DNA from 3 places in the Arthrobacter sp. E70 genome. Region 3 is predicted to be linked to each of the others. Evidence: riboswitches for the same ligand, from Rfam matches in the RefSeq annotation. Region 3 holds a riboswitch; each other region holds the start of a gene.

Region 1 (7,719 bases), on a different contig from region 3:
CGCCGTCGGCGGCACTACATGCAGCAGGCGGTTGGGTGTTCCTGCACTGGCATTGGCGATCGTTCCGGTGACGGACGAGGAATTCAGGGCCGAGGCAACCTGGGAAGGGGTCAGTGACGGGTTCTTCGCCAGCAGGAGCGCTGCTGCGCCGGCCACGTGCGGGGTTGCCATGGACGTCCCGCTGAGTGAAGCGGTAGCGGTTGAGGAGGTGTACCAGGTGGACGTTATACCCACGCCCGGGGCGTACAAATCCACGCAATTGCCGAAGCTGGAGAAGCTTGCCTGCCGGTCCGAGGAATCGCTGGCAGCGACTGTGACGGCCGCCGGCAGGCGCGATGGGGAAGTGGTGCATGCATCGACGGCGCTGTTCCCGGCAGCAACAATCGCAGGAATGCCGTCACTGATGACCGCCTGCACCGCGGCGTCGAGGGTGTTGCTCGCCGGGCCGCCAATACTCAGGTTCACCACGGCCGGCGCTCCGTCGCGGTGGTTTGCAACGACCCAGTCGAGCCCTGCAATCACGTCCGAGTAGAGGCCGCTACCGTCGCAGGCGAGTGCCCGCACCGGAATGAGGGTGGCGGATTTTGCCATACCGTAAACCGAGCCCGCGATGGTCCCGGCCACGTGCGTACCGTGGCCGCTGCAGTCGCTTGTTCCGAGCCCGTCATTCTTCGCGGTCCACCCTTGCGCAACCCGGCCGCCGAAGTCGACGTGCGACGCGAGGATCCCGGTGTCCACCACGTAGACGCTGACGCCCTGCCCGGACGCCGGGGGCGTGTAGGTCCCGGAAAGCGGAAGTGCCATCTGGTCGGAACGGTCCAGTCCCCAGGGCGCATTCCGCTGTGTCTCCGAAACCGTGACGGCATAGTCGGGTTCCACGGCGATCGCCCGTCCGGAACGGATCATGGCGGCGGCCTGCGCGGCCGTCGCCTGGACGGCTGCGCCCTTCAGCACCGTTTCAAACGTACGGACGACGCCGATGCCCTGGGCGCGTAGGGACCGCACCTCGCCGGCAACGTCCGTCCCGGCCGCGAAACGCACGAGGTAGCGCCCGTTGTCGCTGGCTTCGGGTGCGGCAGGAGCCGCCGACGCCGCGGGCGGGGACACCAGCCCGCCTGCCACGGCAACGAGGCCAACAGCCAAGGATGGCAGGACGGTGCGGAGAGCCTGGCGGAACAACTGGGGCAACGGAATCCCGATCCTTTTGTGCGTTGGAGAACTGTGCTGTGGAACTTTCCCACAGCGAATCTATCCGACAGGCCGGGGACAACAGCCGAACCTCGGTGAATCCTGCGGGTTCCCTGTGGAACTTTGGCGAAACTTCCGTGGAGGCAAGGGAAAGACCACATCGGCGGGACGACGCGGGACCATGTTCGTCACAATCCTGTTCCCCACGGCCGCTCTGTTCCTACACTGGGCCCAGGTCATGAGTGCCAGCGCCAAGCCCCGGCTCGCTGGCCGGCAACCCTCCATCCGCGGTGGGGTGCCCCGGGTGAGGACCTGGTTGTCCGGCGCCGGCCGGACAGCAAGCGCGGCCCGAGGTGCTCCCAGCATGCCGGGCCCATGTCAAAGGAGCCTTGAATGTCCAACGGATGGTCCTTCGAAACCCGCCAGATCCACGCGGGGCAGGAAGCGGACAGCGCCACGGGTGCCCGTGCGCTTCCTATCTACCAAACCACGTCCTTCGTCTTTCCCACGGCAGAAAGCGCCGCCAACCGCTTCGCCCTGGCCGAACTGGCGCCCATCTACACCAGGATCGGCAACCCCACCCAGGATGCCGTGGAGCAGCGGATCGCCAGCCTCGAGGGCGGCCTCGCCGCGCTGCTGCTGAGCTCCGGGCAGGCGGCCGAGACCTTCGCCGTCCTGAACATCGCCGAGGCCGGCGACCACATCGTGGCCAGCCCCAGCCTTTACGGCGGCACCTACAACCTGTTCGCCCACACTCTCAAGAAGTTCGGCATCTCCGTTACGTTCGTGGAAGATCCGGACAACCTGGACCAGTGGCGTGATGCCGTGCAGCCGAACACCAAGCTCTTTTTTGGCGAGGTGGTGTCCAACCCCCGCCAGGACGTCCTGGACATCGAAGGCATCTCCGGCGTCGCCCACCAGGCTGGCGTGCCCCTCATTGTGGACAACACCCTGTCCACCCCGTACCTCATCCGTCCCCTGGAGTGGGGAGCAGACATCGTGATCCACTCTGCGACGAAATACCTGGGCGGCCACGGATCGGCCATCGCCGGCGTCATCGTCGATTCCGGCAAGTTCGACTTCAGCAAGGATCCGGAACGGTTCCCCGGCTTCAACACCCCGGACCCCACGTACAACGGCCTCGTCTATGCCCGCGACCTGGGGGAGGGCGGCGCGCTCGGGGCCAACCTTTCCTACATCCTCAAGGCCCGTGTCCAGCTGCTGCGCGACCTTGGATCGGCAGTCTCGCCCTTCAACGCCTTCCTGATTTCCCAGGGCCTGGAAACGCTGAGCCTGCGCGTGGAACGCCACGTGGCCAACGCCACCGAAGTGGCGCGCTGGCTGGAAGGAAGGGACGACGTCGAATCCGTCGCCTACGCGGGGCTGCCCTCAAGCCCCTGGTACGAACGTGGCCGGAAGTACGGTCCCAAGGGGACAGGCGCCGTCGTCGCCTTCAATCTGGCCGGCGGCGCGGAAGCGGGCAAGCGCTTCGTGGACGCCCTGGAACTGCACTCCCACGTGGCCAACATCGGTGACGTCCGCTCGCTCGTCATCCACCCGGCGTCGACCACCCACAGCCAGCTCTCGCCGGAACAGCAGGCGGTTGCCGGTGTGACTCCGGGGCTGGTCCGCCTCTCCGTGGGCCTGGAGCACATCGATGACATCCTTGCCGACCTCGAAGCGGGCTTCCGGGCAGCCAAGGGCGCAGCAGAGGCCTAGCGCACAACGCAAAAACATGCACCGGCAAGCCGGGGAAGTCACAACCAGTCACACTCTTGGTCCGGAGCGGGGTGTATTTCGTACACTCGAACCAGGTCATGAGTGCCAGTGACAGCCCCGGCTTGCTGGCCGGCAACCCTCCTTCCGCGGTGGGGTGCCCCGGGTGAAGACCTGGCCTGCCGGTCAGACGACGGCGGGCAAGCGCGTAGAAGAGGTCCTGCCATGACGGTTACCGTCGCCCGTACCACCATCCCCGAACACGGAATTGTCCGCTACGCCTCCATTGGAGGACTGGAACTGGAAGCCGGGGGCTACCTGCCCGACGTTACGCTGGCCTACGAAACCTGGGGAACACTGAACGCCGACGGCAGCAACGCGGTCCTGATCGAACACGCCCTCACCGGCAGCACCCACGTGACCCGCGGCGACACCGACGAGGAAGGCTGGTGGGAGCAGCTGGCCGGGCCCGGCGCACCGGTTGATACGGACAAGTTCTTCGTGGTGTCCATCAACATCGTGGGCGGCTGCTACGGCTCCACCGGACCATCCTCACCTGCCCCCGACGGACGTCCCTGGGGTTCTCGCTTCCCGCTGGTGACCCTCCGGGACAGCACTGTGGCGGAGGCCCGGCTGGCGGACCTGCTGGGAATCAGCAGCTGGTATGCGGTCCTTGGCGGTTCCATGGGCGGTGCCCGCGCCCTGGAGTGGGCCGTGACCTACCCCGAGCGTGTGCAGCGCTGCGCAGTGATCTCCGTCGGCGCAGCCAGCACGGCCGAACAAATCGCGTTCGCCCAGGCCCAGACCCTCGCCATCCGGCAGGACCCGAACTTCAACGGCGGCGACTACTACGGCGGTCCCTGTCCGGAAGACGGGCTGGCGCTGGCGAGGCGCATCGCCCACATCACCTACCGGTCAGCGGCGGAACTGGAAGGCCGGTTCGGCCGTGCTGCCCAGGCGGCCGAGTCGCCGCTGCAGGGTGAGGTCCTCGCTGCACGGGGCCGCTACCAGGTGGAAAGCTACCTGGACCACCAGGGCAACAAGCTCGTCCGGCGCTTCGATGCCAACAGCTACATTGCGCTGACCGAGGCGCTGATGAGCCACGATGTCTGCCGGGGCCGCGGGACCCTGGCCGAGACGCTGGCCGCCGCCAGCGCCCGCTTCTTCGTGGCCGCCGTGGACTCGGACCGGCTCTACTTCCCGTCCCAATCAAGGGAACTTGCACAGGCACTTCCGGGGGACGTTGACGTCCACGTCATCCAGGCCCCGATCGGGCACGACGGGTTCCTGACCGAAATCGGGCAGCTCGGACACCAGCTGCGGACCACTTTCCTCGTCTAGCGCAGCCCCCGTTTCCCCGCCGCATGTGCAATTATGCAGAGGCCTTCTGCACTAATCGGCGTTGAGGTTGCACCGCAGGCAGACCATACTCGAAAAATCCGGCATTCGTGGTGTGCATCACACCCGGCTGCCTTCGACTGGTCCCAGTGGTGTCGACGACGACGCCGAAGGAGTTCGCATGAGTACGGAAAGCTCCGCCGCAAGGCGCACAGAGGAAACCGATGTCAAGGCCTCAGGCCTGAGGAAAGTGGTAACGGCGTCCATGGCCGGAACGGTCGTGGAATGGTACGAGTTCTTCCTCTACGCCTCCGCCGCCACGCTGGTCTTCGGGAAGGCCTTCTTCCCCAACGCCGGCACGGAACTGGACGGCATTATCGCTGCCTTCCTCACCTACGCCGTGGGCTTCGTGGCCCGCCCCATCGGCGGCATCGTCTTTGGCCATTTCGGCGACAAGTTCGGCCGGAAGCAGCTGCTGCAGCTGAGCATCATCCTGGTGGGTGTTTCCACGTTCCTGATGGGCTGCCTGCCCACGTTCGCGCAGATCGGCTACTGGGCGCCCGCGCTGCTGGTGTTCCTCCGGTTCGCCCAGGGCTTCGCCGTCGGTGGTGAATGGGGCGGCGCCGTCCTCCTCGTCGCAGAGCACAGCCCCAGCAAGTCCCGCGGTTTCTGGGCCAGCTGGCCGCAGTCCGCCGTGCCGCTGGGCAACCTGCTCGCCACCGCCGTGCTGTTCATCCTGTCCTCCACCCTGACCCAGGACGCCTTCCTCGGGTGGGGCTGGCGCGTGGCGTTCTGGCTGTCGGCGGTTATCGTCCTGATCGGCTACTACATCCGCACCAAGGTCAACGACGCCCCCATCTTCCTGGAGGCCCGCAAGGAAGTCGCCGCCGGCCACAAGGGCTACGGCGTGGCCGAAGTGTTCCGGCGCTACCCGAGGGGCGTCTTCACCGCCATGGGACTGCGCTTCGCCGAGAACATCCTCTATTACCTCGTGGTGACGTTCTCCATCACCTACCTGAAGACCGTGGTCCAGGCCGACACCACGCGCATCCTCCTCCTGCTACTGCTGGCGCACGCCCTGCATTTCGCCGTCGTGCCGATGGTCGGCAAGCTTTCTGACCGCCTGGGCCGCAGGCCCGTGTACCTGGCCGGCGCCATCATGGCTGCCACCTGGGGCTTCTTCGCCTTCCCCATGATGGACACCAAGAACGATTTCGTCATCCTCGCCGCCATCATGATCGGCCTGGTGTTCCACGCCTTCATGTACGCCGGCCAGCCGGCAATCATGGCGGAAATGTTCCCCACCCGGATGCGCTACTCCGGCGTCTCCCTGGGCTACCAGGTGACCTCGATCGTGGCCGGTTCCCTGGCTCCGATCATCGCGGCCTCGCTCCTGGGCACCTACAAGTCCTCCCTGCCCGTGGCGATCTACCTGCTCCTCGCCTGTGCCGTCACCGCCGTCGCCGTCTTCTTCCTCAAGGAAACCCGCGGCATCTCGCTCCACGACGTGGACGCGGCGGACGCCCAGGGCACCGCGGACCTGCTCGCCGCCAACAAGAAGTAGGCAGGATCCGCATGAAGGCCGCCGTCCTGTATGCCACCGTTCCCGCCCCCGCGCCGGGGGCAGGATCGGGGCAGCCCCGCTACGCGGCTGCCCACCCCCTGGTGGTGGAGGAACTGGAGTCTCCCAAACCCCGTGCCGGCGAGCTGGGCGTTGCCATCACCTACTCCAGCCTGTGCCATTCGGACCTGTCCGTGGTGGACGGCTCCCGGGTCCGCCCGCTTCCCATGGCGCTCGGCCACGAGGCGGTGGGACGCGTGCTGTCCGTGGGCGAGGGCGTGGTGGACGTGTCCGTGGGCGACCATGTGGTGTTGGTCTTCGTCCCCAGCTGCGGTGACTGCCGGGCATGCCGGTCCGGCAGGCCCGCCCTCTGCCACCGCGCGGCAGAGGTCAATGGTTCCGGTGACCTGCTGCACGGGGAAGCACTGTTGCGGACGCCCACGGGGGAGCGCATCAACCACCACCTCGGTGTCTCGGCCTTCGCCGATTACGCGGTGGTGGCGCGGGAGTCGGTGGTGGTGATCGACGACGACGTCCCGGACACTGTCGCGGCAATGTTCGGTTGCGCCGTGCTCACCGGGATGGGCGCCGTGCTGAACACGGCCGCCGTCCGCCCCGGTCAGTCCGTGGCGGTCTTCGGCCTCGGTGCTGTCGGCCTTTCCGCCGTGATGGCGGCCCGTATCGCCGGCGCCGCCAGCGTGATCGCGATCGATCCGAACCCCGGCAAGCACCAGCTGGCCCGCGACGCCGGTGCCACCGCCGTGGGAACACCGGAGGAGGCTGCCGGGCTGATCGCGGAAGCTGCGGGCGACGGCGTGGATGTTGCCATCGAGGCGGTGGGTTCGGCCGCCGTGATCGCGTCCTGCCTTGAGCAGGTCACCCGCGGCGGGGCGGTGGTCCCGGTGGGACTGCCGCATCCTTCCGCCCAGCTGACGGTGCCGGCCCTGCAGTTCGCCGGTGCCGGTAAACGGCTCCTGGGCTCCTACATGGGCGATGCCGTGCCCGGGCGCGACATCCCGAAATACCTGGGCTACTGGCGGGAGGGCAGGCTGCCGGTGGAACTGCTGCACACCGATACCCGGCCGCTGGCCGAGATCAACGAGGGCCTGGACGCGCTCGCGTCCGGGCAGGTGGTGCGGCGGCTCTTCCAGGCCTGAGGCCTAACCCGCCAGCAGCGCGGCGCGGTCCTTCACTTCCTCTTTCAGAGCGGCGATCACCGCCTGCACTGCGGCCGAGCGGAGCGATTCCGGGCGCGCCACGGCCCAAATGGGCAGCTGCCGCTCGAAGTCGCCGGCCAGCACCGGAACAAAGTCCGGCTGGCCGGCGACCATGAAGTTCGGCAACAGCCCGATGCCCGCGCCTTGCCGCACCGCCTCCACCTGCGCGAACACGCTCGTGGCCTGGAAGCTGGTCCGGGGCATCGGCAGCTGGGAGGACCAGCGGTGCCCCAGCTCCTCCACCTGGAGCGCGGACTCGACGTAGGAGACGAAGCCATGCTGCCCGACGTCGTCGAGCGTTTCCGGCAGCCCATGCCGCGCCGCATACCCGGCGCCGGCATACAGGCGCAGATAGTAGTTGCTGAGGAAGATAGTCTGCGCGGTGGCGACGTCGGCCCGGCCCACCACGATCTCCAGGTCAACGCCGGACCGGTTCTGGCTGACTTTCCGCGTGGCGCTGAGCATCTCGATGTTCAGCTGGGGGTTCTGCTGCTGCAGCCGCACCAGCGAAGGGGTGACGAATACGGCCCCGACGCCGTCCGTGGTGGCCACCCGGACCAGGCCGGCCAGGGCGCTCTGGTCCTGGCTGATCACGCCGGACAGCGAGCCCAGCGTGTTTTCGATCGCTTCCGCCGCCTCCACCGCAGCGGCCCCCAGCTGGGTCAGCTCCCAGCCGTGCGGGCTCCGTTCCAGGGTCCG
Region 2 (7,719 bases), on a different contig from region 3:
GGGGCTGGTCAGCCCGCTGGTGGGGCTGCTGGGAGGACACGCGCTTTCCATGGCCGGGGTGATGATCGGCTGTTGCGCGCTGGCCGTGACCGCCCTCGCGGCCGGAACTCCCGCCTACCGGAAGGGCGGCTGGACGGAGTACGTGGAGCGCGACGACGACCGCCGCGTGGGTGCCGACGGCTAGGTCCGCCGGGGTGCCCTTGCAGCTGCCGGGCTACCCGCCGGTTGCCGCTATTGGACGGTTGCCGTCAGCCGGGCCACGTTGTCCACGTAGCGCGCGGCGAGGGGACGCTTCCGCCAGCCGGCCAGCTTGAGCTCGTGCGAGATGTCACGGTACGTGTCCTCCACGGCCCGCATCTTGTTCACGATGTCCTCGCCCAGGAGCATCACGGACACCTCCAGGTTCAGCGAGAAGGAGCGCATGTCCATGTTGCTGGAGCCAAGGACCGCCACCTCGTCATCGATGGTGAAGTGCTTGGCGTGCAGCACGAACGGGGCCTTGTACAGGTAGATCCGGACGCCGGCTTCAAGGAGGGCCTCGTAGTAGGACTGCTGGGCGTGGTGCACCAGGAACTGGTCGCCCTTTTCGGACACGAAGAGTTCGACGTCCACGCCGCGCTGCGCCGCCGTGGTGATCGCGTACAGCAGGGAATCGTCCGGGACGAAGTAGGGGCTGCAGATCGAGATCCGGTGCTGGGCGGAGTAGATCAGGGTGTTGAAGAGCCGCAGGTTGTTTTCCGTGCTGAACCCAGGGCCGCTGGGGACCACCTGGGCCGTGACGGTGCCGGGATGCGGGTCGGATGGCGGCTGCAGCTGGTGTTCCAGTGACTCGTCGGTTTCACCCAGCCAGTCGGTGGCGAACACGACGTTCAGGGTGGTGACGATGGGTCCGCGCAGGCAGGCCATCAGCTCCACCCATTCGCGCCCGGCCTTGCGGTGCCGCGGGTTGTTATAGGAGGGCTCGATCAGGTTCTGCGAACCCGTGAAGGCAATCTCGCCGTCCACCACCATGATTTTCCGGTGGTTGCGAAGGTCGGGCCGGCGCCACTGGCCGTGGATGGGCAGCAGCGGCAGCATGCGCTTCCACTGGATCTTTCCGGCCCTCAGGCGCTTGAGCAGGTTCTTGTAGCCCTTGATGCGGAGCGTGCCGATGTGGTCGAACAGGAGTCGCACTTCCACACCCCGCTCGGCCGCTTCCTCCATCGCCGTGATCAGGTCGTCGGTGACATGGTCCGTGCTCATGATGTAGAACTCGGCGTTGACGTACTTCTTTGCCTTCCGCACAGCCTGCGTCATGGCCAGGATGGAGTCCGGGTAGCCGGGGATGAGGTCCACGGAGTTGCCGTCCACCATGGGCAGCGAACCCAGGGTGCGGTTCAGTTCAGCGGCGGACTTCACCCACTCCGGGCCGGGGTAGTCGCTTTCAGCATCCGAGAGCGCGGTGATCCCTGCCCGTACCCGGTTGTTGACCAGCTGCTGCTGCGCCCGGCGGCGGCTGGAGAGCCGGAAGTTACCGAACAGCAGGAACAGGACGATGCCCACAAAGGGGACGAAGAAGATCCCCAACAGCCAGGCCATCGCCGTGGTGGGGCGCCTGTTGCCGGGAATGATGCCCAGCGCCAGCACCCTGATGGCGAGGTCGGCGATGCCCAGCAGCACCACAACCCACATCGGGGCGGTACCGGCAAGCGAAAACGGCCACAACACGTCAAGAACCCCCGGGAAGATCGGGTTCCGGCGGGCGGATTCCGGCCGGCACACTGTGCCCAGCTTATCCGCGGCACCCCACTAAGCTGGTGCCATGAGCTCACCAGCCCCCGTGGCCCTCGTCTTCCTCGACCCCGCCTTCCCGGATGGCCGGGTTGCTGACGCATCAAAACCCCAGCTGCTCGTCACGGATCTGGGCGTCACCCGCGGCGACGGCGTCTTCGAAACGATGCTGGCCGTGGGCGGAACGGTACGGAAGATGCCGGCCCACCTGAGCAGGCTTGCAGGGTCCGCCGAGGCACTGGACCTGGTGATCCCCGCGCAGGACGCGTGGCAGCGGGCCATTGCCACCGCCGTCAACGGCCACCGGTCCGAGCACCCGCCGACCGATCCCGCCACCGACGAGCTGGTGGTCAAGCTCGTGGCCACCCGCGGCGCCGAAGGCGCAGCCACCCCCACTTCCTGGGTCCAGGTTTCCCCTGCCGGAGCGGCCGGGCGCCGCCAGCGCGAGACGGGCATTGACGTCATCCTCCTGGACCGCGGCTACGACAGTGACGTGGCAGAACGGGCGCCCTGGCTGCTCCTTGGCGCCAAGACGCTCTCCTACGCAGTGAACATGGCGGCGCTGCGCCACGCCCACAAGCAGGGCGCCGACGACGTCATCTTCCTGTCCTCCGATGGGCGCGTCCTGGAAGGCCCCACCTCCACAGTGCTGCTCGCGCATGTGGAGGAATCCGACGACGGCGCGTCAGTGAAGCGCCTCATCACGCCCCAGCTGGACAGCGGCATCCTGCCGGGAACCTCCCAGGGCGCCCTGTTCACCGCTGCCAAGGCGGCCGGGTGGGAGCTGGGCTACGGCCCCCTGGAACCACAGGACCTTTTCGATGCCGACGCCGTGTGGCTGATCTCCAGCGTCCGCCTGCTGGCCCCCGTGAACCGGATCGATGGCAAGGACATCGGCACCCCCTCCGTCCAGAAAGAGCTGACCGCCGAATTGAGCGGGTTGTTCGCCGGCATCCACTAAGCGCCAGGCAGCCCGCCACGGGTCTTTTCCCTGTTCGGCATCACCCGTAAGGTGTGGACCATGGACTCGCACAACCTGCCCATCGAAAAACTCTCCTTCGACGACTGCTGGGAACTCCTTGACGGCGACACCGTGGGCCGGTTGGCCATCGTGGTTGACGGCCACCCCGAAATCTTCCCGGTGAACTACGTTGTCCGTCTGCGGAGCATCGTCTTCCGCACGGCCCCGGGGACAAAGCTCTGGGGTGCCCAAATGGAGCGGCCGGCAGCGTTGGAGATCGACGGTTATGATCCCGCCACGGAGCTCGCGTGGAGCGTGGTGGTGCGGGGCGAGACGGAAATCCTCGAGGACCAGGCGGACCGGGACGCGGTGGACAGCCTTGGGCTGGAGCCGTGGCAGCCGGGCGAAAAGGCCCACTACATCCGGTTGAACGCCAAGGCGATGACCGGCAGGCGGTTCAAGGTGAACCGGCCGGATATCTGGAACACCCGCCTGCAGGACAAGCGCCGCGCCTCGTTCGAATAGCCCTGCCTCAGGCGCCGGAACGCGCCGCCTGCCCGGTGAGCTGCGCTTCCAGCCCGGACAGCAGGATCGCGAGCCCCTGGTCCAGCTCTGCCTCGCCGTCGTATTCCGCGAGGGCAGGGGCCAGGGCGCGGAGCCGCGGAAAGTCCCTTGCGGGCAGGCGGTGGAGCCCCAGGCGCAGGAGCACCTCATTCTCCTCCGGATCCACCACGAACTCCTGCATTTCGTTGAGGATGTGGCCGTAGAGGAAGCCGTAGTAGGCGCGGTACACGTGGAGGGAGTCGGCCGGTTCGAAACCCGCCGCCACCAGCAGGGACAGGATCTGTTCCAGTGGCCTCAGGGTGCCCAGCGGCCGGAGGCCCAGCGGGGTGGAGAGGGGCCGCGTCACCAGCAGGGGCACCACGTTGGGGTGCCGGAGCGCTTGCCGGCGCAGGCTGTGGGCAAGCTTCCGAAGCTGCGCCTTCCAGTCCGGGTCCGCGGGTTCTATGGAGAGGTCATTGAGAACAAGCTCCGCCACACCGTCGAGCAAAGCTGCGCGGTTTTCAGCGTAGCGGTACAGGCTCATGGGATCCCGGCCGAGCTCCTGCCCCAGGCGGCGCATGCTCAGCGCTTCCAGGCCTTCGGCATCCACCAACTCGAGGGCTTTGGCCAAGACAATGTCCCTGCTCAGCCTGGTTTTCGGGTGGCCGCTCCTGGGAGTGACGGCGGAAGTCATCGCGTGGTCCTCATTGCCGGGCAGCCGTCCCGCCGTAACCGGGACTGTTGCCTCATATCTGGTCTACGGGTAAAGTCTACAGTGTAGACAAGGTGGTGACAGCACCCTGCGCTCCCCGATCTTCCAGGGGTTTGCACCTACGCAATCCTTTGCCCCCTAGTGCAGGGCATCGAGGTTCGCCGCTGCAGCCTGACGGCGGCACAATGCACCGAGCGAAGGGAGCCGTCATGGCACATTCGCAGTTCGACCAGTTCCTCCAGGAAGCCACCTACTTCGACCAGGCGTCAGAATCCACCCTTGACCGGGACCGGTTATTTGGCCTGTACATGAGCTGGTGCTTCATCAACCAGCAAGTACCCGGGGGCGAATCCAGTTTCTGGTCAGCCATGAAGGACAAGATCCCGGCAGGCCGCAAGGGCCTGCGGATGACGGGTCCGGCCGCGGCCGACTACATCGTCACCACCTATCCCGAACTGGTGTAGGCCTGCACGCGAACAACCCAGGGCCTTCACATAGTGGTAAGGGGAATGAATGCTGTGGCGCCGCGGGTGCCGCAGCATTTTCATGCCCGCGGCAAAATCCGACCACGCGCCACGGCCGCGCGGAGGGTGCCGTTCAATTACGGAACATGACGACGGCGGCGATGCGGCTGCGCGCCCCAGATGTTACGTTTTTGGGGAGTAATGAGTACCGGCGTTAAGCCCTGACTGGCCGGTCGGCAACCCTCCCTTTCGCGGCGGGGTGCCTCAGGTGAATACTCGGCATATCGACCGATTCGAGCTGCAAGCGTGGGAGAAGGAGATCCGTCGTGCCTGACGCACCCGCCACTGAAGAAAAACTGTCCTACCGCCTGATCAGCGGGCCGGACAACCGGGAATTTTGCGAGCGGATCTCCGCTGCCCTGGACGAGGGGTACGTGCTGCACGGCAGCCCGGCCGCCACCTTCAATGGCACCAGCGTCATCGTGGCCCAGGCAGTGGTCCTGCCGGCCGCGATCGCGTCCGCCGACGCCGCCGTGGCCACCGCCGTCGATGAGCTGGACGGCGAATTTGAGGGCGAATTCGACGGCGAGGGCCACGCATGAGCTACGCCGGAGACCTGACACCCCAGGAAGCCTGGACCAAGCTCGAGCAGGGCGCCATCCTGGTGGACGTCCGCACCGAAGGCGAATGGGCCCACATCGGCATTCCGGACACCAAGGCCACGGACAACGATCCGCTCTTCATCCAGTGGACCTTCCGCGGCGGCATCCCCAACCCCGACTTCCTGAAGGACCTCAGGGAGCAGGCACCCGAGGACCCGTCCGCGGAACTGGTATTCCTGTGCCGCTCCGGCGCGCGGTCCGTCGCCGCCGCCATTGCCGCCACCCAGGCTGGCTTCACCTCGTACAACGTGCTGGAAGGCTTCGAGGGGGAGCCTGACCGCTACGGCGAACGGACCATCAACGGCTGGAAGAACCGCGGCCTGCCCACCAACCTCGGAAAGAACTAAGTGACCTTCAATCCAGACGCCTCCGGATGGAGCGCCGACACCCAGGCCGTCCGCGGCGGACTCGACCGCACCAACTTCCAGGAGACGTCCGAGGCCATCTTCCTGAACTCCGGGTTCGTCTACGAATCAGCGGCCGCGGCAGAACGCGCCTTCACCGGCGAGGACGAACGGTTCGTCTACTCCCGCTACGGCAACCCCTCCGTGGCAACCTTCCAGGAACGGCTCCGCCTGCTGGAAGGCACCGAGGCATGCTTTGCGACGGCGTCGGGCATGTCGGCGGTCTTCACCGCGCTGGTTGCCCTGCTGTCCGCCGGCGACCGGGTGGTTGCCGCCCGGTCACTGTTCGGTTCCTGCTTCGTCATCCTGAACGAGATCCTCCCCCGGTGGGGTGTGGAAACCGTCTTCGTGGACGGCCCCGACCTGGACCAGTGGCGCGAGGCGCTGTCCCAGCCCACCACCGCCGTGTTCTTCGAGTCACCGTCCAACCCGATGCAGGAAATCGTGGACATCGCGGCCGTGAGCGAACTGGCACACGCCGCCGGGGCCAAGGTGGTGGCGGACAACGTCTTCGCCACTCCCCTCCTGCAGCGCTGCGGGGACCTGGGCGCGGACGTCATCGTCTACTCCGGCACGAAGCACATCGACGGCCAGGGCCGGGTGATGGGGGGTGCCATCCTGGGAACCCAGGAATTCATCGACGGCCCCGTCAAGCAGCTGATGCGCCATACCGGCCCCGCACTCTCCCCGTTCAACGCCTGGGTCCTGACCAAGGGCCTGGAGACTATGGGCCTGCGCGTCAACCACTCGTCCGCGACAGCCCTGCGGCTCGCTGAGTGGCTGGAGCAGCAGCCGGCCGTGAGCTGGGTGAAGTACCCGCTGCTGAAGTCCCACCCGCAGTACGATCTGGCGGCGAAGCAGATGAGCGCCGGCGGCACCGTCCTCACGCTGGAACTCGCGCCCTCTGCGGGCCGGTCCGGCAAGGAGGCTGCGTTCGCCCTGCTGGACGGGCTGCGGATCATCGACATCTCCAACAACCTGGGCGACTCCAAGTCCCTCATCACGCATCCGGCCACCACCACACACCGGGCCATGGGGCCGGAGGGCCGCGCTGCCATCGGGCTGAGCGACGGCGTGGTCCGCCTCTCGGTGGGGCTTGAGGATGCTGATGACCTTATCCGCGACCTGGAACAGGCGCTGAAGCAGATCTAGCTTCCGCCGCTCCTCCGCACTTTAATAGGCAGCGGAGGCGAAGGAGGCAAGCCATGGGCCAGTCACAGCCATATGCCAGGGCGGGAGCGGTGAGCACCGCGGCGAGCGCGTGCTGGCTGCTGGGGATCGCGATGGTGGGCAACGTCCACGCCACCAAAAGCGCCGAGCAGCGGCTGGCCATGCTGGAACGCCACCGCGGCCTCTGGACACTGGGACAGTTCCTCGCCGCAGCAGGAACGGCGGCGGCACCCCTGGGATTCGTGCGGCTTGCCCGGCGGCTGCGGCAGGAAGCAGGCAACGCGGAATCAGAAACCGGGCCTGCCCGGGCCGGACAACTGGCGACCGTCGCCGCCGTCGCCCTGCTGGCGGGCAGCCCCCTGTTCGTCTGGGCCCTCGCCGTCCGCGCCGCGGACATCGAGAAATTTGCCTATCGAAGGGGCGCTGCGTGGCCCTTCCTGGCGTACGCCAGCCTCCAGACCTGCGGCGTCGGCCTGCTGGGCGCGGCACTGCAGGCCTCCCCCCTCAAGGGCGGGACCGGGCTGAGCGCCGCTGCCAGTGCACCGGTTTTTGCCGGCATCCTCCTGCGCTACAAGGACATTCCGCCGTTCGTGTTCTACCTGATGCAGATCGCGGTCGGCGTGAAGCTCCTTCGTTTCAAGGGAGCCCCCGGGGACGGCTAGGGCTGGCGCACCCGCAGCAGTTCCGGGGCCGCCTCCACCTCCGCGAGATCCAGCGCCCCCCGCATCGTTACGTTGACGGCCTGCCGCACCACGGCACCGAACCCCATGTCCTCCGGCGGCGTTCCGGCCAATGCCTTGTCGCGGGCACGGCGCTGTTCAGCCGCCCCGGTCCCGCGCGCGATGATGTCCTCGATCCCCTGGCGCGCCAAAGCAAGCTCGCCCTGCTCATCCAGAACCGGCGCCAGGTAATCGACAAGAGAGCGGACGACGTCCGGGGCAGGCGCGGGGCGGAAATTCCCGAAGTCCAGAAGCTCGCCGCTGAGTCCGGCGCTGCTGGCCTGCCACGAAGCCATCCGCAGTAGCACGGTGGG
Region 3 (7,719 bases):
TCCGGAGGAAATGACCGGCAACGGCGGTTGAGTGCAGGGGGCGCCGGCACATCGGACGGCGGCGGAACCCGGCTTAGGAGGCGGGTGCCGCCACGTCCGCGATGCCCACGAAACGCGTGCCCACGCCGTCGTACTCGCTGCGGACGAAGCCGGGGCGGAGGGACGGAACATCGGAGGGGGCATGATGCCCGCATACGACGTAGGTGAAGTCCGGCCACCACTTCTTGGGACGTGCTGCCTCCTCGTACCCGCACACGGCGCATTCGAGGTGCACCCATACCGGCCGCTTCCCCGTCCGGTTCGCCCGGGACTGCACCAGCCAGGGCGGGGGGTTGTCCAGGATGGTGCGGAGCTCCGCTTCCGTCATCCACTTGGGCAGGCCGTGGCGCTGCGCCATTTCGAGGGGAACATCCAGGGCGATTGCCGCGTCACGTCTGCTGATCATCAGTGTCCACGATACGCCGAACGGACCACATCGCCGTCCCGAAACTGGAGTCCGGGAGCCGACATCAGACTGTGCCCAGGACACAGCCGGGGTGCGGCGTGCCACTGGAAACCCACAGCGCCGACGCGATCTCGTCTGCGAGGTCGAAGTCACGGGCGCCAGCCGGCCCGCTGATCCGCACCACGAGGGCGCCGCCAAACGGCCGTCGCCCCATGACCTCGACGTCGGCGTCCAGGTCGATGTCCTCGGCGGCAAGGTAGCGCAGCAGTTCCGGGTTGTCGTCGCTGATGCGGGTGATCCTGCCGGTGTGGCCCTCGTCCAGTTCCGCCAGAAGGTGGGCGCGGGGCATCAGCACCTGCCCTTCCGCCGTGGGGATCGGGTCACCATGCGGATCCCGGCTGGGGTTTCCGAGCTTGGCCGCCACGCGTTCAATGAACGTATCCGAGACGGCGTGCTCCAGCAGTTCGGCCTCGTCGTGGACTTCGTCCCAGCTGTAGCCCAGCTGTTGGACGAGGTAGGTCTCGATCAGCCGGTGCCGGCGCACCATGGCCAGCGCCAGGCGGAGGCCGGGGGCGGTCAGGGTGACGGCGCTGTAGGGCTTGTGGTCCACCAGGCCCTGGTCCTTGAGTTTGCGGACCATTTCGGACACCGAGGAGTTGGCCACGCCCAGGCGCTGGGCCAACTGCGAGGACGTGATGGGCTTGTCCTGCCATTCGGTGAATGAGTAGATGACCTTGACGTAGTCCTCGATCGAGGAGGAGGGCGCACTGGTCTTCACACGTCCAAGCCTACCGGCTTCCGGCGTGCGGGTGCGGCCCGGCCGATGTCCAAGCGGATCCGGTCATGCCTTGACGGCCCGCCAGGCGAGGGTGAGGTACGGAAGTTCCAGTTCCTGATCAGCGGTGTGGCCGAGGTGTTCGTGCAGGTACCAGTCCAGGTTGGCCAGGACCTTGGCCCGCGTCGCCTCGCCGGCGCGCAAGTAGTAGCTGCGGGACTTGGTGAGTTCCATCAGGTCGGTGGTGGTCACGGTGTCCTGCCAATGCGTCACGTGCCCTTCGAGCCGGTGGAATTCAGGCCCCACCACGGGCTTGTGGCCCGGCCGGTACACGTCCCCGGCGTGCATGATCCTGGACAGGCGGTGCACCCAGGGCACGGACGTGTCCAGCTGGTTCCAGACCAGGCCGAGGGTTCCGTGCGGCCGCAGGACCCGGGCGAGCTCAGTGCTCGCGGCCAGGGGGTCGCACCAGTGCCAGGCCTGGGCCACGGTAACGACGTCGAAGCCCGCCCCGGGCAGGCCGGTCGCCTCGGCAGTCCCCGTCACAGCCGTGGCGGCAGGGCAGTGGGCCTTCAGCTGTGCGAGCATGTCCGCAGAGGGGTCGAGGGCCGTGACGTCCAGGCCCATCTCCAGCAGCAAGGCAGTGAACTTTCCGGTACCGGCGCCGACGTCCAGGACGTCGCGGGCGTGCTCGGGAACCAGCCACCGGGCCGATTCCAGGGGATAGCCGGGCCGGACCCGCTGGTAGTGCCTGCCGCCGTCCTGGAAGCTCTGCCCAAGCTCCTGCCGCCGCCCGTGATCGAGTTTGGGACCGCCCCGGACCACGCGTGGCCTCCTTCACCTGCTGCCGATGGATACCTTTTGAATTTACCGCATGGCGGCGCAGGCAAGCTGGTGCGGAAGGCGCAGGGCCAGGGCCCCGTGCTTAGCCCCCGGTCAGTCCTCCGTGCAGGGCGCGGCGCCGGCGGTGCCTGGCGTATTGGGCGCCCAGTGCGGGTAGGTGCGGAAGTCATTGGCCGGCACCCAGCGGCCTGCATCCACGACATAGTCCCAGCCCAGCCCGCTGCTGCGCAGGGTGCGGATGCCGTCGAGGAGCCGCTCCGCGTCCTCCAGCCTGGATCCGACGCCGAAGCTGGCGCGCAGGGAGCCGGACGGCAGCCCGAGCCGCTTCAGCAGCGGGTGCGCGCAGAAGCGGCCATCACGCAGTCCCACGCCGTGTTCGGCCGAGAGGTAGGCGGCCACCAGGCCGGCGTCATAACCCTCCACGGAGAAGTTGACGACGCCGATGGTGTCCGTTTCCGGGTTGGTGTCCTTGAAGATCTGGTGGACAGTGACACCCTCGATGTCCTGGAGGCCTTCCACCAGGAAGGACCGGATGGCGGACTCGTGCGCGTGCCAGCGGTCCTGGTCCAGCCCGGCAATGACCTGCGTGGCGCGGGCAAGGGTGGCGGCGCCGAGCACGTTCGGCGAGCCCCCCTCGTGGCGGGCCGGCCCTCTCGCCCAGCTGACGCCGTCGAGCCTCGCTTCCTTGACTGCACCGCCGCCGGCGAGGTGCGGGGTGCCGGCGTCAAGCCAGTCGGGGCGCCCCACCAGGACGCCGGAGCCGAAGGGCGCGTAGAGCTTGTGCCCGGAGAAGGCGAGGTAGTCGACGTCGTCCGCGCTGATGTCCACGCGGCGGTGTGGGGCGAGCTGGGCCGCGTCCACCACGATCCGTGCGCCGTGCTGGTGGGCCAGCGCGGCCAGTGCGCGGATGGGGAGGATCTCGCCGGTGACGTTGGAGGCGCCGGTGACTGCGAGCAGGCTGACGCCGCCCTGCTCCAGCTCGGCCCTGACTGCCTCGATGGTTCCCGCGATGGTGTCCGCGGCCACGATGCTGCGGTGCGGCACGCCCTGCCACGGCAGGAGGTTCGCGTGGTGCTCGATGTCCAGGTAAAGGACCTCGCCGGCAACGCGGCCGTCGGTGACGGGCAGGCAGCCAGCCAGCAGGTTGAGCGAATCCGTGGTGTTCCGGGTGAAAATGACCGAGTCGTCAGGGCGGCCGCCCACGAAGTCGCGGACGATGCTCCGCGCGTTCTCGTACACCGAGGTGCTGATCTGGGAGGCGTAGCCGGCCCCGCGGTGCACGCTCGCGTAATAGGGCAGGATCTCGTTCAGGTACGCGGAGACCAAGGACAGTGCCGGTGCGGATGCGCCGTAGTCGAGGTTGGCATAGCGGACATGTCCGCCGGTGATCAGGGGTGCCTGGATTTCAGCGCCGGTGACGGCAGCGAGCGGGTGGCCGGCGGCCTGGCGTGCGCTGAAGGCGGCCGATCCTTCGGCGATGGCAGTGCTGGGGGAGACGGTGGCAGTTGTCACAGAGACCTCACTTGTATCAGGACCCCGACATGACAGGAATCCGCGCTTGCCGCATCCGCTCCGGACCGGCCTGGTCGTCACCCGGGGCACCCCACCGCGAATGGAGGGTTGCCGGCCAGCAAACCGGGGTTTTGCGCTGGCACTCGTGACCTGCATAAAAGCGTAGAACATGGAACGGCCCGGACTGAAGCCGGGGCAATTGTTAAGGCGTTTGTTACGCCTGCCGAATAAAGAACGCCGGACGACTCCTTCAGGGGGCGTCCGGCGTCGCAATATTCGGCTCCAGAGGGGTACGGCGACCGTTACAGCAGATCGTCCAAATAGGGGTTCAGGCGGTGCAGAACCTCCGAGTGCAGGATCGAGTTGGTGGCCAGGGCGTTGCCGCCGAACGGGCCGTCCTCGCCTTCCAGGGACGTGAACCGGCCGCCCGCCTCCACGACAATGGGGACCAGAGCTGCCATGTCGTACAGGTTCAGCTCCGGTTCGCAGGCGATGTCCACCGAGCCTTCCGCCACCATGCAGTAGGACCAGAAGTCGCCATATGCGCGGGTCCGCCACACGTCCTCCGTCAGGGCAAGGAACTCGTCCAGGTTCCCGCGTTCCTTCCAGCCCGTCAGGCTGGAGTATGAAAGGGAGGCATCCGAAAGTTTCGATACGTTGGACACGCGGAGCCGCGTGGCGGCCGCGAGGGACCGGCCCATGTACGCCCCCATGCCCTTTGCTGCCCACCAGCGTTTGCCAAGGGCCGGGGCGCTGACCACGCCCACGACGGGTTCGCCCTCGTCCACCAGTGCAATCAGGGTGGCCCAGACCGGGACGCCGCGGACAAAGTTCTTGGTCCCGTCAATGGGGTCGATGATCCAGCGCCGCGAGCCGTGGCCGGTGCTGCCGAACTCCTCGCCCAGGACGGCATCGCGCGGGCGTGAACGGGACAGCTGGCCGCGGATGGCTTCCTCTGCGGCCTTGTCCGCGTCGGTGACCGGCGTCAGGTCCGGCTTGGTCTCGACGTGGAGGTCCAGGGCCTTGAAGCGGCTCATGGTCTGGTCATCCACGGAGTCGGCCAGGACATGGGCCAGGCGCAGGTCATCGTTGTAGCTCGAAGCGGGTTGGATCATGGTTCCAAACTACCGTCTGTCCCGGCCTCTGCCGGGACCTTCGGCTGCGTCAGTTGACGCTGCCGAGTTCCTTGGTTTCCTGCGCTTCCATTCTCGGATCCGTGCCGAGCAGTCGGCGCAGGGACGCGAGCCGGGCGGGACCAGTGGTACCTGCGTGCCCGTTGTTCACCCAGTCATCCAGGCCGCAGTCCACTGCCGATGCGGTGTGCTTGCACCCGCGTTCGCAGTTTTCGATCCCGGGGGAGAGGTCCGGAAAGGACCGGAGGATCCTGTCCGGATCCACATGCGCCAGGCCGAAGGAACGGATGCCGGGGGTGTCGATGATCCAGCTGCCGGGCGGGGCGTCAGCCAACCGCAGGGCCAGCGCGGACGATGACGTGTGCCGTCCACGCCCTGTCACGGCGTTGACGCCACCGGTGGCCCGCTCGGCACCTGTCAGTGCGTTCACCATGGTGGACTTGCCGACGCCGGAGTGGCCAAGCATCACGGTGACCTTGCCGTCGAGGTGGGCCCGCAGCGCCGCCACTGCAGTGCTGTCGAGACGGGCAGAAAGGCCATCGTCGGAGCGGGCGTCGATACCCGAGGCCTGCTCATCGGCGGTGCGGCTGATGATCACCGGGAAGTCCAGGTGCGTGTAGTTGGACAGCAGCTCAGCGGGATCCCGGACGTCGGCCTTGGTGACGAGCAGGATGGGCTCGATCCCGGCGTCGTAGGCCGCCACCAGCGCCCGGTCGATAAAGCCGGTGCGTGGCTCAGGGTTGGCGGCGGCCACCACGATGACCAGCTGGTCCGCGTTGGCCACCACCGCACGTTCCACGGGGTCTGTGTCGTCGGCGCTGCGGCGCAGGAGCGTGTGCCGGTCCTGGATCTTCACCAGCCGGGCGAGGGTGTCGGGGGCGCCGGAGACATCCCCCACGAGCGAGACGAAGTCGCCGGCAACTACCGGCGAGCGGCGAAGCTCACGGGCCCGCGCGGCGATCACCACGCGTTCGTTGTCCGAATCCTCGCCCACCACCGCGGTATACCTGCCGCGGTCCACGGTAATGATGCGTCCGGTGACGGCGTCGTCGTGGCTGGGCCGGTCTTTGGTGCGCGGACGGGAGCCCTTCTTGTTGGGCCGGATCCGGACGTCGGATTCGTCCCAGGAGTCAGTGCGCCGCGCCACCGCTGGACTCCTCCGGTCCGGCGGCGTCCCCGGCCAGCATCGCTGCCCAGAGCCGCGGAAAGTCCGGCATGGTCTTTGCGGTGGTGGCAATGTCCTCCACCTGAATGCCTTCCACTGCCAGGCCCAGGATCGCCCCGGCGGTGGCCATGCGGTGATCGGCGTAGCTGTGGACGACGCCGGCGTGCAGCGGGGCGGGCCGGATCACCAGGCCGTCGCTGGTTTCCTCGGCGTCACCTCCGAGCCTGTTGATTTCGGCTACGAGGGCAGCGAGCCGGTCCGTTTCGTGCCCCCGCAGGTGCGCGATCCCGGAGAGCCGGGAGGGTCCCGTGGCCAGGGCGCACAGCGCCGCCACCGTGGGGGCCAGCTCACTGGTGTCCGCGAAGTTGCCGCCCTTGATCTCGGGGCCGCCTGTGACTGTGAGGACGCCGTCCGCGAGGGTGACGCTGGCGCCCATCCTGGCGAGGATGCTGCGCCACAGGTCTCCCACCTGTTGGGTTTCCAGCGGCCAGTTCGGGACCCGGACGGTCCCACGGGATGCCAGGGCCGCGGCGAGGAAAGGGCCTGCGTTGGACAAGTCCTGCTCGATCCTTTGGTCAAAGGCACGGATCGGTCCGGGGGACACCACCCAGTGGTTGGGGACGGAATCGTCCACGGACACGCCGGCGCCACGGAGAACGGCGACGGTCATGTTGATGTGGTCCAGGCTCGGAACGGGCCTGCCCACGTGCTCAAGGTGCAGGCCCTCCTCGAACCGGGCACCCACCAGGAGGAGGGCGGAGACGAATTGTGAGGAGGCACTGGCATCAATCACCAGGTGGCCGCCACGCACCGTGCCGGTGCCTTCCACCACGAACGGCAACGACGCTGGAGCGCTCCCGTCCTCGGCCGAGACGGCCACGCCGAGGGCCTTGAGCGCTTCGATAATGGTTCCCATCGGGCGCTTGCGGGCATGCGGGTCGCCGTCGAACACGCTGGCACCATTGCGCAGCGCCGCGAGCGGCGGCACGAACCGCATGACAGTGCCCGCGAGCCCGCAATCGATCCGGGTCCGGGCTTCCCCTGCGGCCGCGGGCAGCGGAACCACCTCCAGGTCCGGGCCGAAAGCGCCGTCGCCGGGTACCTCCGTGATGGTGGCGCCCAGCTGCCGGAGTGCGTCGATCATCAGGGCGGAGTCCCTGGAATGCAGGGGCGCCCGCAGGCGTGAAGGACCGTCGGCCAACGCAGCGAGCACCAGGTACCTGTTGGTCAGTGACTTTGACCCCGGCACCGTCACGGTGGCGTCAATAGGCCGGGATGCAAAAGGGGCGGCCCAATGCTCAACAGGCAGGGCGGATCCGTCCGTGGCGGCAGCTGCTGCGGTCATGCGTCCTTATGCTCCCGTGGCGTGCTCGACGGCGCGGCGCACAGCCTTGTCCGCCTTGTGCAGCTTCTTGTTGGTGGTCTTGCGGGCGTCGGCAGCCAGGTGCGCGGCATTCCGGCGGGCGTCGGCAGCGAGGTGCTCGGCGCGCCAGGCCAGGCCGGGCCTGCCCGCGGTGTCAACGGAGGCGAGCAGGGCGCCCCCGCTCAGCGAGAGGTTCTTGAGCAGCTGGTTCCGGCGGGTCTCGCGTGCTTCCTTGCTGCTGATGTCCGCGCTGCGCCATTCAACGAAGGTGTTCAGGAGGGACACCACCGTGAGCAGGGTGGCGGACAAGCGGGAAAACTTGCCAAGGCCAAACAGGACGCCGGCTCCCACCTGGGTGCCGCCGATGACGCGGGCCAGGGTCTTTTCGTCCGCCTGGAAGGGCAGGGTGGCTGCAGCCTTGCGCAGCAGGGGCGAAAGCTGCTGGGCCGTGTCGTCGGAGTTCTTGAGTTTATCCAGTCCGGC

The links. Region 3 has a riboswitch for S-adenosylmethionine ahead of AC3IMC_RS04710 (aminotransferase class V-fold PLP-dependent enzyme). Riboswitches for the same ligand answer to the same signal wherever they lie in the genome.
Region 1: linked by a shared signal. The riboswitch ahead of metX (homoserine O-acetyltransferase MetX) and the one ahead of AC3IMC_RS04710 (aminotransferase class V-fold PLP-dependent enzyme) in region 3 are both predicted to bind S-adenosylmethionine.
Region 2: linked by a shared signal. The riboswitch ahead of AC3IMC_RS00420 (DUF1737 domain-containing protein) and the one ahead of AC3IMC_RS04710 (aminotransferase class V-fold PLP-dependent enzyme) in region 3 are both predicted to bind S-adenosylmethionine.

Annotation. Positions count from the first base shown of each region.
Region 1 covers NZ_JBYQFR010000006.1:158,253-165,971, reverse strand. The annotation lists gene AC3IMC_RS09665 (S8 family serine peptidase) at 1-1,188, opposite strand, end outside; SAM riboswitch class IV at 1,423-1,538, shown strand; gene AC3IMC_RS09660 (bifunctional o-acetylhomoserine/o-acetylserine sulfhydrylase) at 1,582-2,907, shown strand; SAM riboswitch class IV at 3,002-3,117, shown strand; gene metX (homoserine O-acetyltransferase MetX) at 3,130-4,245, shown strand; gene AC3IMC_RS09650 (MFS transporter) at 4,424-5,806, shown strand; gene AC3IMC_RS09645 (zinc-binding dehydrogenase) at 5,818-6,960, shown strand; gene AC3IMC_RS09640 (LysR family transcriptional regulator) at 6,964-7,719, opposite strand, start outside.
Region 2 covers NZ_JBYQFR010000001.1:95,468-103,186, reverse strand. The annotation lists gene AC3IMC_RS00450 (multidrug effflux MFS transporter) at 1-184, shown strand, start outside; gene cls (cardiolipin synthase) at 232-1,671, opposite strand; gene AC3IMC_RS00440 (aminodeoxychorismate lyase) at 1,802-2,731, shown strand; gene AC3IMC_RS00435 (pyridoxamine 5'-phosphate oxidase family protein) at 2,792-3,256, shown strand; gene AC3IMC_RS00430 (TetR/AcrR family transcriptional regulator C-terminal domain-containing protein) at 3,264-3,968, opposite strand; gene AC3IMC_RS00425 (hypothetical protein) at 4,196-4,450, shown strand; SAM riboswitch class IV at 4,648-4,763, shown strand; gene AC3IMC_RS00420 (DUF1737 domain-containing protein) at 4,777-5,052, shown strand; gene AC3IMC_RS00415 (rhodanese-like domain-containing protein) at 5,049-5,459, shown strand; gene AC3IMC_RS00410 (O-succinylhomoserine sulfhydrylase) at 5,460-6,668, shown strand; gene AC3IMC_RS00405 (hypothetical protein) at 6,722-7,348, shown strand; gene AC3IMC_RS00400 (glutamate--cysteine ligase 2) at 7,345-7,719, opposite strand, start outside.
Region 3 covers NZ_JBYQFR010000003.1:180,408-188,126, forward strand. The annotation lists gene AC3IMC_RS04690 (S1C family serine protease) at 1-31, shown strand, start outside; gene AC3IMC_RS04695 (hypothetical protein) at 74-445, opposite strand; gene AC3IMC_RS04700 (metal-dependent transcriptional regulator) at 510-1,223, opposite strand; gene AC3IMC_RS04705 (class I SAM-dependent methyltransferase) at 1,287-2,045, opposite strand; gene AC3IMC_RS04710 (aminotransferase class V-fold PLP-dependent enzyme) at 2,157-3,575, opposite strand; SAM riboswitch class IV at 3,613-3,726, opposite strand; gene hisN (histidinol-phosphatase) at 3,878-4,690, opposite strand; gene rsgA (ribosome small subunit-dependent GTPase A) at 4,740-5,855, opposite strand; gene aroA (3-phosphoshikimate 1-carboxyvinyltransferase) at 5,839-7,218, opposite strand; gene AC3IMC_RS04730 (DoxX family protein) at 7,225-7,719, opposite strand, start outside.